Regions from separate parts of the Moorella sp. E308F genome, predicted to be linked through region 3. Evidence: riboswitches for the same ligand, from Rfam matches in the RefSeq annotation. Region 3 holds a riboswitch; each other region holds the start of a gene.
What was found. A riboswitch is a leader RNA that binds a small molecule or an ion and turns the genes downstream of it on or off. The one in region 3 is predicted to bind cyclic di-GMP.

Region 1: linked by a shared signal. The riboswitch ahead of flgB (flagellar basal body rod protein FlgB) and the one ahead of E308F_RS03940 (ATP-binding protein) in region 3 are both predicted to bind cyclic di-GMP.
Region 2: linked by a shared signal. The riboswitch ahead of E308F_RS04555 (sugar phosphate nucleotidyltransferase) and the one ahead of E308F_RS03940 (ATP-binding protein) in region 3 are both predicted to bind cyclic di-GMP.

Annotation. Positions count from the first base shown of each region.
Region 1 covers NZ_BJKN01000003.1:366,372-369,974, reverse strand. The annotation lists gene fliF (flagellar basal-body MS-ring/collar protein FliF) at 1-122, opposite strand, end outside; gene fliE (flagellar hook-basal body complex protein FliE) at 300-611, opposite strand; gene flgC (flagellar basal body rod protein FlgC) at 950-1,375, opposite strand; gene flgB (flagellar basal body rod protein FlgB) at 1,378-1,776, opposite strand; cyclic di-GMP riboswitch class I at 1,938-2,073, opposite strand; gene E308F_RS14570 (Uma2 family endonuclease) at 2,357-2,926, shown strand; gene E308F_RS14565 (AbrB/MazE/SpoVT family DNA-binding domain-containing protein) at 2,967-3,170, opposite strand; gene flgN (flagellar export chaperone FlgN) at 3,212-3,603, opposite strand, start outside.
Region 2 covers NZ_BJKN01000001.1:901,178-904,780, reverse strand. The annotation lists gene E308F_RS04560 (phosphomannomutase/phosphoglucomutase) at 1-141, opposite strand, end outside; gene E308F_RS04555 (sugar phosphate nucleotidyltransferase) at 156-1,637, opposite strand; cyclic di-GMP riboswitch class II at 1,675-1,758, opposite strand; gene E308F_RS04550 (NAD(P)/FAD-dependent oxidoreductase) at 1,800-3,056, opposite strand; gene E308F_RS04545 (hypothetical protein) at 3,160-3,603, opposite strand, start outside.
Region 3 covers NZ_BJKN01000001.1:782,834-786,436, reverse strand. The annotation lists gene E308F_RS03950 (PP2C family protein-serine/threonine phosphatase) at 1-2, opposite strand, end outside; gene E308F_RS03945 (STAS domain-containing protein) at 3-332, opposite strand; gene E308F_RS03940 (ATP-binding protein) at 358-1,617, opposite strand; cyclic di-GMP riboswitch class I at 1,815-1,901, opposite strand; gene E308F_RS03930 (ferritin-like domain-containing protein) at 2,386-2,814, opposite strand; gene E308F_RS03925 (ferredoxin family protein) at 2,905-3,183, opposite strand; gene E308F_RS03920 (FAD-dependent oxidoreductase) at 3,183-3,603, opposite strand, start outside.

The sequences.
Region 1 (3,603 bases), on a different contig from region 3:
TGCAGCAAAAAGGCGCCACCCAGCAGAGCGGCTATACTGATGGCCAGGAGGGCCGAACGCCGCCCGGGAGTTAAACCCTGCCAGAAATTTTTTATCCTGTCCAGAATTTGTTTAAGCTTCATTTTGAGCTCCCGGAAGGCAATATTGCTTTGCTAACCATAATTAATATCACTACCAGGAAAAATGCCTCCCCTGCACCTAACTTTCACCGCCTGCCGCACCGCCCCCTGCCGGTCCAGGGCAAGCAACTGCTCTCCCCTCAAGTGCCGCGCTGCTGCCGACCCGGCTCAAGGACGGCACTAGAACTGCATGCGGGAGATTTCCTGGTAAGCCTCCACGACCTTATTGCGCACCTGCACGGCCAGCTGGAGGGAAAGGTTGGCCTGTTCCAGGGCCAGCATGACCTGGTGAACGTCCTCGATTTTACCGGCCAGGTACTCCTGGGTGAGGGCATCGGCCTGCTGCTGCAGGGTATTGATTTCCCCCAGTTTTTCCATCAGGATTTCTGCAAAAGACCCGGCTACGGCTCCTGTACCCTGGGGAACGGGCCGGGACTGCTGGCTCTCCTGAAGGGGAGCCGGCATTAAAAGGGATACAGGTGAAAGGAGCATGTGCATTTTCCTCCTGAAAGTTATAACCCAGCTTCCTTCAGGCTGGAGGGTACAGCCTCCGGGCTCCGGTGGTTCTCAGCTAGCAAACTTAGCGCTCAGCCTTGCTCGGCGGCGGGGGTGGCTAAACTTTTGGCGTTTCAATCATGCATCACGGGGTGTGCTACTTCTTATTCCTAAGCCACGTTACGATCCCCATCCCGTTCACCGCCGCCTCGCTACGGCTTCGCTGAGTTTGCTGACGCCTCGAACCAAGTCGCCCTCCGCCTGTACCCTCCAGCCCCTTTTCCCAGCCATATATTTTCATACTTCATGGCTGGGGCGGCAGCCATACCATACCTCTAACGCCCGATCTCCAGGGCCTTCATGGTCATGGCCTTGGCCGCATTAAGGACGGTGACGTTGGCCTCATAGGCCCTGGTGGCGGTGATCATGTCCACCATTTCATTAACGATATTGATATTGGGCAATGCCACATAACCATCAGGGTCGGCATCCGGGTGCGACGGGTCGTATACCAGGCGGGGCGGCGTGTTATCCTCAACAATAGCCGCGACCTCCACTCCCCTGCCCGGAGCCTGGTCCGGCGACTGTCCCAGCGCTTCCCGCAGTTTCTCCGCAAAAACCGGCACCTGCCGCCGGTAGGGGCCGCCCCGGGGTGTCCTGGTGGTATTGATATTGGCTAGATTGTTGGCAATTAGGTCCAGGCGCAGGCGCTCGGCCGTAAGGCCGGAAGCGCTGATAGCCAGGGCCGGCAATAATTCCACCCCTACCGCCTCCCTTCGTTAATCACATAGCGCAGCATGGCCAGCCGGCCGTTTAGCTGCTGGACGGCAAAGTTAAAGTTCAAGCTGTTCTGGGCCAGGTCGACCATCTCCCGGTCGATATCTACGTTATTGCCGTCCTGACGCATCGTGGTGCTGTTATCCTGATTAACCTCCGGGGTAAGATCCAGACTGGCTGACGGCAGATGATAGGGGTTCGTACGGTACAGGGTTAGACCCGGCTCCAGTCCCAGGGCCTGGCCGAGTTTCTCTTCAAAGGAGACATCATAGCGCTTGAAGCCCGGGGTATTGACGTTGGCGATGTTGTGGGCGATGACCCGCTGGCGTAAAGCCGCCGTGTCCAGGGCCTTTTCCAGGACATATAAAGCCGGCGTCATAAACATCCAGGTTTCCCCCTCTTTCCCGGAAAAACGATATTTTTCTCCAGCGGTTACCACTTTAGCATTTCTATGGGAATTTGGGTATCGGGCTTAAGGCCCAAATTAGTCTGGGACTTTAGTCCTAAAAGAAAAGCCCGTTTACCGGGCGTCTCAAAGGAACCGGGAACGGCGGCCTGGCAGTCATAGTCCTTCACCCCGGGGCTAGAAACAAGAAGCGTACAAGCCCTGCCCCGGAAGACACGGACCTTAGACCCATGGCTTTGCGCGCATCCCCTTTCGGAGAGCTTGCCCTTGACGCCCGGAGTAAGAAAATTTTACCGTTGTATTTTCGATATTTATTCAACACGATTTGCCAAATTCCTGCATGTCGGGAGAAAATCAACCAAAAAAATGAGCCGTTCCACCCCTCCGGGAACAGCTTCCTATTTTTCTTTCCTCTAAAGATTTCGCTTCCAACTGTGGTATAATATAGCCATCCCAACCGGCCTGGGATTCGGTATAGATACGACAATCATCCTGGAAAGGATATAGGGCTATAATATATAACATTAAGGGAAGGACAGAAGAAAGGGGGGTCTAAAGAATGGCGGCAGTCGAGGTTCCTCGCCGACGTTTTACTGTTGAGGAGTTTTACCAGATGGCCCGGGCAGGCATCCTGGGAGAAGACGACCGGGTAGAGCTGATCGAGGGGGAGATTATAGAGATGGTGCCGATAGGGACCAGGCACGCCGCGTGTGTCAGACGGCTGCTTCATATCTTTAGCACCAAAATAGGCGATAATGCCCTGGTAGACACCAACAACCCTTTACGCCTGGACCAACACTCGGAACCCCAGCCTGACTTGATGTTGCTTAAGGCCCGTGATGATTATTATGCTTCTTTCCACCCCCGGCCGGAGGACGTATTGTTGTTAGTCGAGGTGTCCGACACTTCGATGGCTTATGACCGCGAAGTAAAGGCAAACCTCTATGCAAAGGGTGGGGTTAAGGAAGTATGGCTGGTTAACCTGCAGGCGCAGCAGGTGACTGCCTATCGCCTGCCTTCGCCCTCCGGGTATAGAGAGGTTAAAGAATACGGGCGCGGCGACCATATTTCACCGCTGGCTTTCCCGGGGCTAAACATTCCCGTCCAGGATATTTTACCGGGAGATTAGCCCCGGGCTTTTACCGCTTTCCCCGCACCCGTTTCTTCATCTACTTGATTAAACTCATCCTCACCTGCTGGTGCCTTTCTTGCCGGCAGCTTTCCAGCTGCAGGCGCCGCAGGATTACCATATCCCCCTGCACTTCCACAGCCACGTGATCGCCCGTTTCCCATCCCAGCTGCTGCCGGATCTCTTTCGGGATAACTACCTGCCCCCGGCTTGATAGTTTTGTTATTTCAATCTGCTTGCTCATGGTCTTCCTTCTCCTGCCCCCGCTCGCTGCCCCTTCTTAACTCATAGCCGCCGGTCCAGACACCGGGGTACAGCGGTTTTATTTTCCCGTCTGTAGGCCCGGGCCATTTGCCGGGCTGTTTGTACCTGCTCCAATTCCAACTTAATCGCTGCCATAGCTTTTTGTATATTTTTTAGATTAGCTTCCTGCAAATGCCGGCATTCCTCCCAAAGGGATCGCACCTGCCGGGTAGCCCCGGCCAGCTCCTGGCGGGTTGCCTCTGGCAGGAACTCAATCTTTTCCCACTCCAGAGCTTCACACCCTGAAACTAATACCAGGAATTCTTCAAGCTGCCGGGTAGCCTGCCGCGCCCGGGTCAGCCTTTCCCTCCAGGAAGCGGCTTCTGCTATGAGATTATTTAATTCATCCCAGACGCCGGCTTGAATGGCTTGCT
Region 2 (3,603 bases), 120 kb from region 3:
CCTGGCGAGGACGACCTGCCGGTAACCGTGGGCCTGAAAATAGGTCCCTAAACTTCTCCCCAGTTTTTCGACTTCATCATCCGGGAAGTCCCGGTCGGCCACGCCGCGGATATCGTAGGCTTTAAAAACAGAAGGATTCATCGATGCTTCACCTTTTAATAATTCTCCGCTCTTAAGTCCGTGCGGCCGTAGGCGTCTTCCAGGCGGATGACGTCGTCCAGATGCGGCGATGACACCTCCAGGACTACCATCCCGGTTTTGGCCCGGATGCGGTGGACAGTGCCCGGCGGGATGTCAAAGATCATATTCGGCCTTACCTGGATCTTCCTACCACCCAGCTCCAGCTCGCCTTCACCCTTTAAAAACCACATGGTTTCCCGCTTTTCCCGGTGGTACTGGCGGCTTAAGGAGTGCCCCGGCTGCACCTGCAGGATCTTGCCGGCATAGGATGGGGTCTGGGTCCACAGGATTTCCCTGCCCCAGGGCTTCTCCACGACAGGGCATTTCCAGTCCAGGCCGGCCAGGAGGCCGCTCACCCGGTCCCCCTCCTCGAGGAGGCTGTGCAAGAACCTGCCCAGGCCCTGCTTTTGCAGCTCCTGGATCACTTTCTTGAGCTCCGGCACCCTGTCTTTATGGGCGACTAAAAGGACGTCGGGCATATCGACGATGAGCAGATCTTTCAGGCCGAAGGCCACCATCAGCTTTTCCCCGTTGTCGTTCCTGGCGATGACGTTCTCGGTATCCAGCAGCACCGCCTGGCCCTGGATCAGGTTGCCGCGGCTGTCCGGCTCCATCACCCGTTCCAGGGCGGTCCAGGTCCCCAGGTCGTCCCAGCCGAAACTGCCGGGCACGACCCAGACGTTGTCCGCCTTTTCGATGACCCCATAGTCGATGGATATTTTGGGGAGGCTCGGGAAATGGTCGCGGAGCATGCATGCAAAGTCCTCTGTGCCGACGGCGGCCTCGATGGGGGCCATCCTGGCCGCCAGCTCCGGCAGGTGGCGCCTGATGGCTTCTCGGATGGCTTTGACCTGCCAGATGAACATGCCGCTGTTCCACAAATACTCGCCGGAGGCCAGGTAGGCCGCCGCCTGGCGGGCGTCGGGCTTTTCGACAAAACGGTCGACGGGGTAGGCCCGGCCCGCCTCGATCTTCTTCACGCCCACATGGATGTAACCGTAGCCTGTTTCCGGCCGGGTTGGCTGGATGCCGACGGTCACCAGGCCGCCGGTGCTTGCCGCTACCTTCAGGCCTTCCTGGATCGTCGCGCAGAAAGCGTCATTATCCAGCACCATATGGTCGGCCGGCAATACAACCATCATTGTTTCCGTATTTTTTGCCGCCAGATAGGCGGCCGCTAGAGCTATGCACGGGGCCGTATCGCGTCCCACGGGCTCGACCAGCAGGTTTGCCGGCAAAAGTTCCAGCACCTGCTCGCGTACCAGCTCTGTATACTCTTTTCCCGTCACTATGTAGATATTTTCTATAGAGGTGAGCAGCAGGGCCCTCCGGACCGTCTGCTGGAGGAGGCTGCCCTTGCCGGCAATCTCCAGGAACTGCTTGGGCTTCTCTTTCCTGCTGTAGGGCCAGAACCGCTCGCCCGACCCCCCGGCCATGATGACTACTGCCGCCGGCAAAAAACCACCCCCATAAAAATACAAAAACCGCCATTTGCAAAACAGCGGCCGGTTGCGCCACTGGCTCGCCCTGGTCCAGGCGCCCACATACGGGCCAGGGTTCACAGCCTCCGCTTATGTTTCTTACCATTTTGAGTGCCTATTATTTTTCTCCAGGTTTTTCTATGTTGTTGCTTGATACTCTCCCGCTTCCAGGGCCGGCAGGGAGCGGCGGTTTCCCTCCCTGTTCACGATGCGGCCGATAAATCCGCCCAGGTCTAGGGCCAGTTGAAAGAACTTACGCGGCAGGAGCCCCGTTCCCAGGATTTTTTTCACCAGGAACGAGGGGTAGTCGATGTCGGCGTACCGGGCGATAAACTGCCGCCAGAAGCTGTTGTCGAAAAAGCGGGTGAGATAATCGGCTTTCGTATCGTTCAAAGAAAGGAATAATTCCCGCAGCACCAGGTCGCTGCGCAGGGCCGCGCCGAACTCTTTTTCCCAGGCTTCCTGGTAGCCCGCAAGAACAGCGGCGCTAAAGTCTTTTTGCTCCAGGGCCTGGATGGCCGTGCGGGCGCAGTGCCGGGCCGCGTGCAGCCCCAGGTAGAGGCCGCCGCCGGAGATGGGCTTTACCTGGGCGGCGGCATCGCCTAAAAGCATCACCCGCTCGCCGTAAAAGCGGGGCGGCGGCCCGATGGGCACGCAGCCACTTGTATACCGTAGGATCTTCGCTTTACTGAAGTATTCCGGATAGCGTTTCAACAGCATGTCCAGGCAGCGCCGGGGACTGGGGCCTTTAAGGCCTACCCCGACGCCGATTCGCGCCCGGCCCTTGCCCGCCGGGAAGAGCCAGCCGAACCAGCCGGGGGCGAGGTCCTGCCCCAGGAAGAGCTCGATGACGTCCTCCCGGGCCCGGCTCCCCGGTCCCAGCTCTATTTCCGCCGCCGCCAGGGGGATAATCTCCCGCGGCCTGAGGCCCAAACGGCGGGCGAAAGATGAGCGGGCCCCATCGGCGGCGATGACCAGCCGAGCCTTGACGGCAGTTCCCGAGGCGTGCAGGATTATACCGTCACCTGCATACTGCAATCTTCCCACCCTGGCCCCGGTGATCAGCTCCGCTCCCGCCGCCCGGGCGGTGTCTGCCAGCTGCCGGTCCAGGGCCACGCGGTCGACGGCCACGGCGTAGGTTTTATTGGTTTGGAATCCCAGGGTGTAACCCGCGGGGCTGTGGAGGTTGAAGCCGTGGAGGGCGTGGCGCAGCTCCCCCTGGTAACCGGCAAGCTCCAGGGTGCGGGGGCTGATGAGGCCGGAGCACTGCAGGGGTTCGCCAATCTGGTTGTGTTCTTCCAGGATGATTACCCGGAAACCGACCGCCGCAATCAGGCGCGCCGCGCTGCAGCCGGCCGGTCCGGCGCCGACTACTGCCACGTCGCAGTGCTGCAAATTGATATCACCACTTTATATAAGACGATAACATGACTATGGTCCTAGATAAGTACCAGATTGTATAAGACTTTAGTCCCACTGGTTTCTCTTATATTCGCCGTCAAGAAACAATTTCCTTCTTTTCCAGAGAAAAATTTGCCTGGGAATTAATTAATTCCCAGGCGCGGCTGAAGATGGCCCTTCGCCGCTGCTGCTTTAAGTCCCGGTACCGGCGCCGCAGGTCCTGGACCATGGTCAGGGGCAGGTGGCGTTCTTTCAGTTCTGCTTCCATGGCGGCGGCGATGCTGTTGAAGGCGCCGTCGGCCTCCCTTTCCAGGGCCGTGCCCTCCTTGATGTAGTAGGCGGCCAGGGAAAGGAGCTTAGCCCTGTCGTTTTTATGGCGCTGGTAGTCGGCATAGGCGCGGGCCAGCAGGGCGTCCAGGCGGCCCTGGTACTCCTCCTGCAGGGCCAGGAGGCGCGGCGCGTACTCCTGCCAGACCTGGTTCTCCTGCTCGGGCAGCCCGGGAGAGGTCTGGGGCTGCTGGGAGCCTCCCGGCGCCGGCGC
Region 3 (3,603 bases):
ATTTAATATTCACCCCCGGTTGCCTTGCTCTGGTCACTACAATCTAAAAGTTCTTCCATACCTACCAGCCGAAAAACTTCGGCAATCTCCGGACAGGGGTTAATAACCCGTACCTTACCTCCCTTCATTGACCACCGGCGCTGTATTTCTAATAAACCCCTGAGACCTGTAGAATCTATAAAGGATACTCCTGCCAGGTTTATTTCCAATTGCCCCTCTCCTTCCTGTACTTCTGCTGCTCGCTCCAGCGTGGCCAGGGTTTCCATGTCTAACTCCCCTTTAAGGTTTAAACAGCGCCCATAAGTGCCTTTGGTTACAGAAATTGCCAGCATAATATCGCTCCTCCTCTTTCTTTACTTAAGAAGCTGGAGAACAGATATCTTCATCTGCTGATTGATGGAAATCAAGGACCAGGGTGGTTCCCCTGGAACCGGTAGTTAGATAAACTTTATCAGCATAATAAAGCATTAAAGTAAACCCACAACCAAGAGAATTTTTTGTGGAGTAATGTCGCATTAAAGCCGCTTTGGGTAAATCTTTTATCTTAATTCCCTGGCCCTGGTCTTGAATAATTACCCGGATGGCCGCATCCGTCTGCCGTACCACCCATTCACCACCCGTAGCGTGTTTTAATGTATTGGTCAAAGCCTCCGTTAAAGATAAGGCCATGCCGTACGCGCGGGCGCTAAAAGCCGCAGGTAGCAAGCTGCATAACTTGCTGCGAGCCAAAGCTATGTCAGCAGCCTTGTTAACTACTCCCCTTGCCAGTTCATTCCCCTCGGATAATACAGCTACCATTTCTTCTGAAGTCAAAAGCTGCAGGCGCCCATTGGTGACGGCAGCCACGGCTTCCCGGTAGGCCTGCATCTCCTGGCAGCGCATCTGCCTTTCCTTTTCAATAATTTCGGTAAGATCAAAGGCCAGCAGGCCCCCTGACCGGGAGTCAAGGGGTATACCGTGCAGGTCAAAAATCCTTTTACCGTCATCACTTACTATCACTTCCCGGCAGTGGGTTCCCCGGTGTATTGCCTGGCGCATTAAATTTTCTATTGCCGGCAGGGGCAGTTCCAGGTCAGCCTGTCCTGTCAGATGGCGAAAACGCCCCTTTTCGTAACGCATTACCTTGCCCAACCGCATGGCATTAAAAATCTCCGAGCTTTCTAACTCGGCACGCAGTCGTTCTTTAACCAGGTCCTGTAAATGGGCGGGAACTAATTGGGATACTTGCTCAATGAAGTCCCCCGTACTACCCGTCAGTAAACGGTATTCTTCATTACCCAGACGGCTGGCTGTTTCCTCGCCCCGGTAAACGGCTATGATATCAAAGAGGTGGATGTCACCCTTGCCCTTGGTCGGTACCCCTGCTACATCCAGGCTAAGATGCTGCTTTAAATAAATCCGGTATTGACCGGGAATGGGAGCTTGTGTTTCCAGGCCCAGTTCCATGGTATTCAATACGAGAATACGGCCAGCATAACGTTTCCCATCGGGGGCAACCAGGCTAATGCCTATGGGTACCGGTGGCTTACGGCGTAAAGGGCCGGGGCTCATGAAATAATCGCAATCGACACAAGAACGATCTGGGGTCTTGCGGGCACACTGGCTACACTCTTGCATAGCTGACCCCCCCTCTACTGCTCTGGCTTTAAACCAGGTTTAAAGATTCTCTTTCTCCCATAAAGAGAAGTTTTTTCCTTATCTCAAGTAAAATTTGGGTAACTGTATCCCTTTGCACTGAACCCGCCCCCGCCTTCGTTCCATCTAGAAATAGCAAGGCAGCCACGAGTAATTCGCATGGCTGCCCTTTACTTTAAAGTGGCAGCCTGGCAGTCATACCAACAAGTGGCTACAGACCCATGGCTTTGCGTCCCACCCTTTCGAGTGGTTTGCCCTTGAACACTTTAAGCTATTTACATAAGAAAGATATCTCTTAGGAAACCCTGGGAGCAGAGGAGAAGGTATGGTGACGGCTGTCCAGTGACCCCTGGACATTTTTCCGAAAAATCACAAGGAAATTCTGGTTCCTGGAGGTGTTATGGAAGGTAACACTGGATGGGTTGGGAGGAATGTTATTTGCAGTAATTTTAAGGGGGCTAATAGAGGGGAAACTTTTTTCCAATATTTTACATACAAGGCATATAATCCCCCCCCCCCCCCATTGGTTATTTTTATTTTTTATGTTAATTTCTGTTATGCTCTTTGCCATCGCTGGAATTATCCTCCAATAATTTGCTTTAATATTTTTATATTCGACCCCGCTCAACAAATTCCTTCTCTCGGAAAAAAGCAATCGTTAATTTACCCCGCCCATGGTTGCCAGAGCCGTAACAAAAAAATTGCCATGGCACTGGTTGCTTCATCCATGGCTTAGGGGGCAAAACGGTGTTATCTTACCTTCTGGATACCCAGGGCCTTCTCCAGGTCAATAATATGTTCCTGCTCAACTACGGCAATCTCCCTGATGACCTGGGCGACATCGTACAATTTCAAGGCTTCCAGTTGTTCAATGCGCTGCAGGTAACGATTCAGGGCGTCATACTCGGCTTCCAGGTCCTGGCGCAGCATTTCTACGTTATTGAGGGAGGTCTTGATTTCCTGCACCTGGACGGTAGGAATGCCGCCCAGGTACTGGATCTTGTCGCTTAACTTTACGGCATGCTCGTGTTCTTCCTGGGCATGCTGGAGCTCTTCATCGATAATAGCAACATACTGGGGACCGGTAAGCATGCTGGCATGCTGGATATACTGGATCATGGCGGCGTATTCCCAGGACAGGTCCAGGTTGAGAAGCTTGATTATTTGCTCGATGGTCATAGGGCCACCTCCAGGAGTATACTTATACTACATAATATTAGTTTTCCTGGTAAGTGTGCCCATACAAAAAAATCAAGTCCAGGTATTGGTTTAACCATATTTATAAAGGATGCCGAAGCCGCCGCGGGGATAACGCCAGTCAATGTTATCGTGGGCGCAGCCGTAGCGACAGGTGCCACACTCCACGCAACCCTCGTAGGCCGTCTCGATCCGTTTCTCCCCTTCATTCCAGACATATACCCGGGCCGGGCAAATAAAGGTGCAGGGCCTGCCGTCACAGTGGCGGCAGACCTCCCGGTCCTTGATCCTTAAGTGAGGGTGCTTATCCGTTTGGTAACGGTTGAGGAAGAGTTTATCTTCCAGGCGCATCATCCCATCACCCTCCAGAGGTGGTAAAGGTCCCCGGCCAGTTGTATACGGCTGCGTTGGGCCGTAATTTCTCTCCAAATGCGCTTCTGCTTTTCCCCCTTGGGTACATTATCGACAGTTAAAAACTCCCTGGCGGCCCGGGAAAGGAGCTGCGGATACAGGGTAAAGAAGTGGGGATTTTGGTCAAAGAAAAAGGGGGCCCGTTGGTATTTCTGCAAGTCTTGCAAGACAAAGCTCTCCGCCAGCATCTCCCGGTAGGGCGCCAGGTTGGCCGCGCTGTAGTCGCCCTTTTCCCGGGCGGCCAGGATGGTTTTCGCTGCCAGCAGGCCGGAGGTCATGGCGAGATTCGAGCCTTCCCGGTGAATCCCGTTGACCAGCATGGCGGCGTCACCGGCTACCAGGACGCCGTTGCCATAGAGT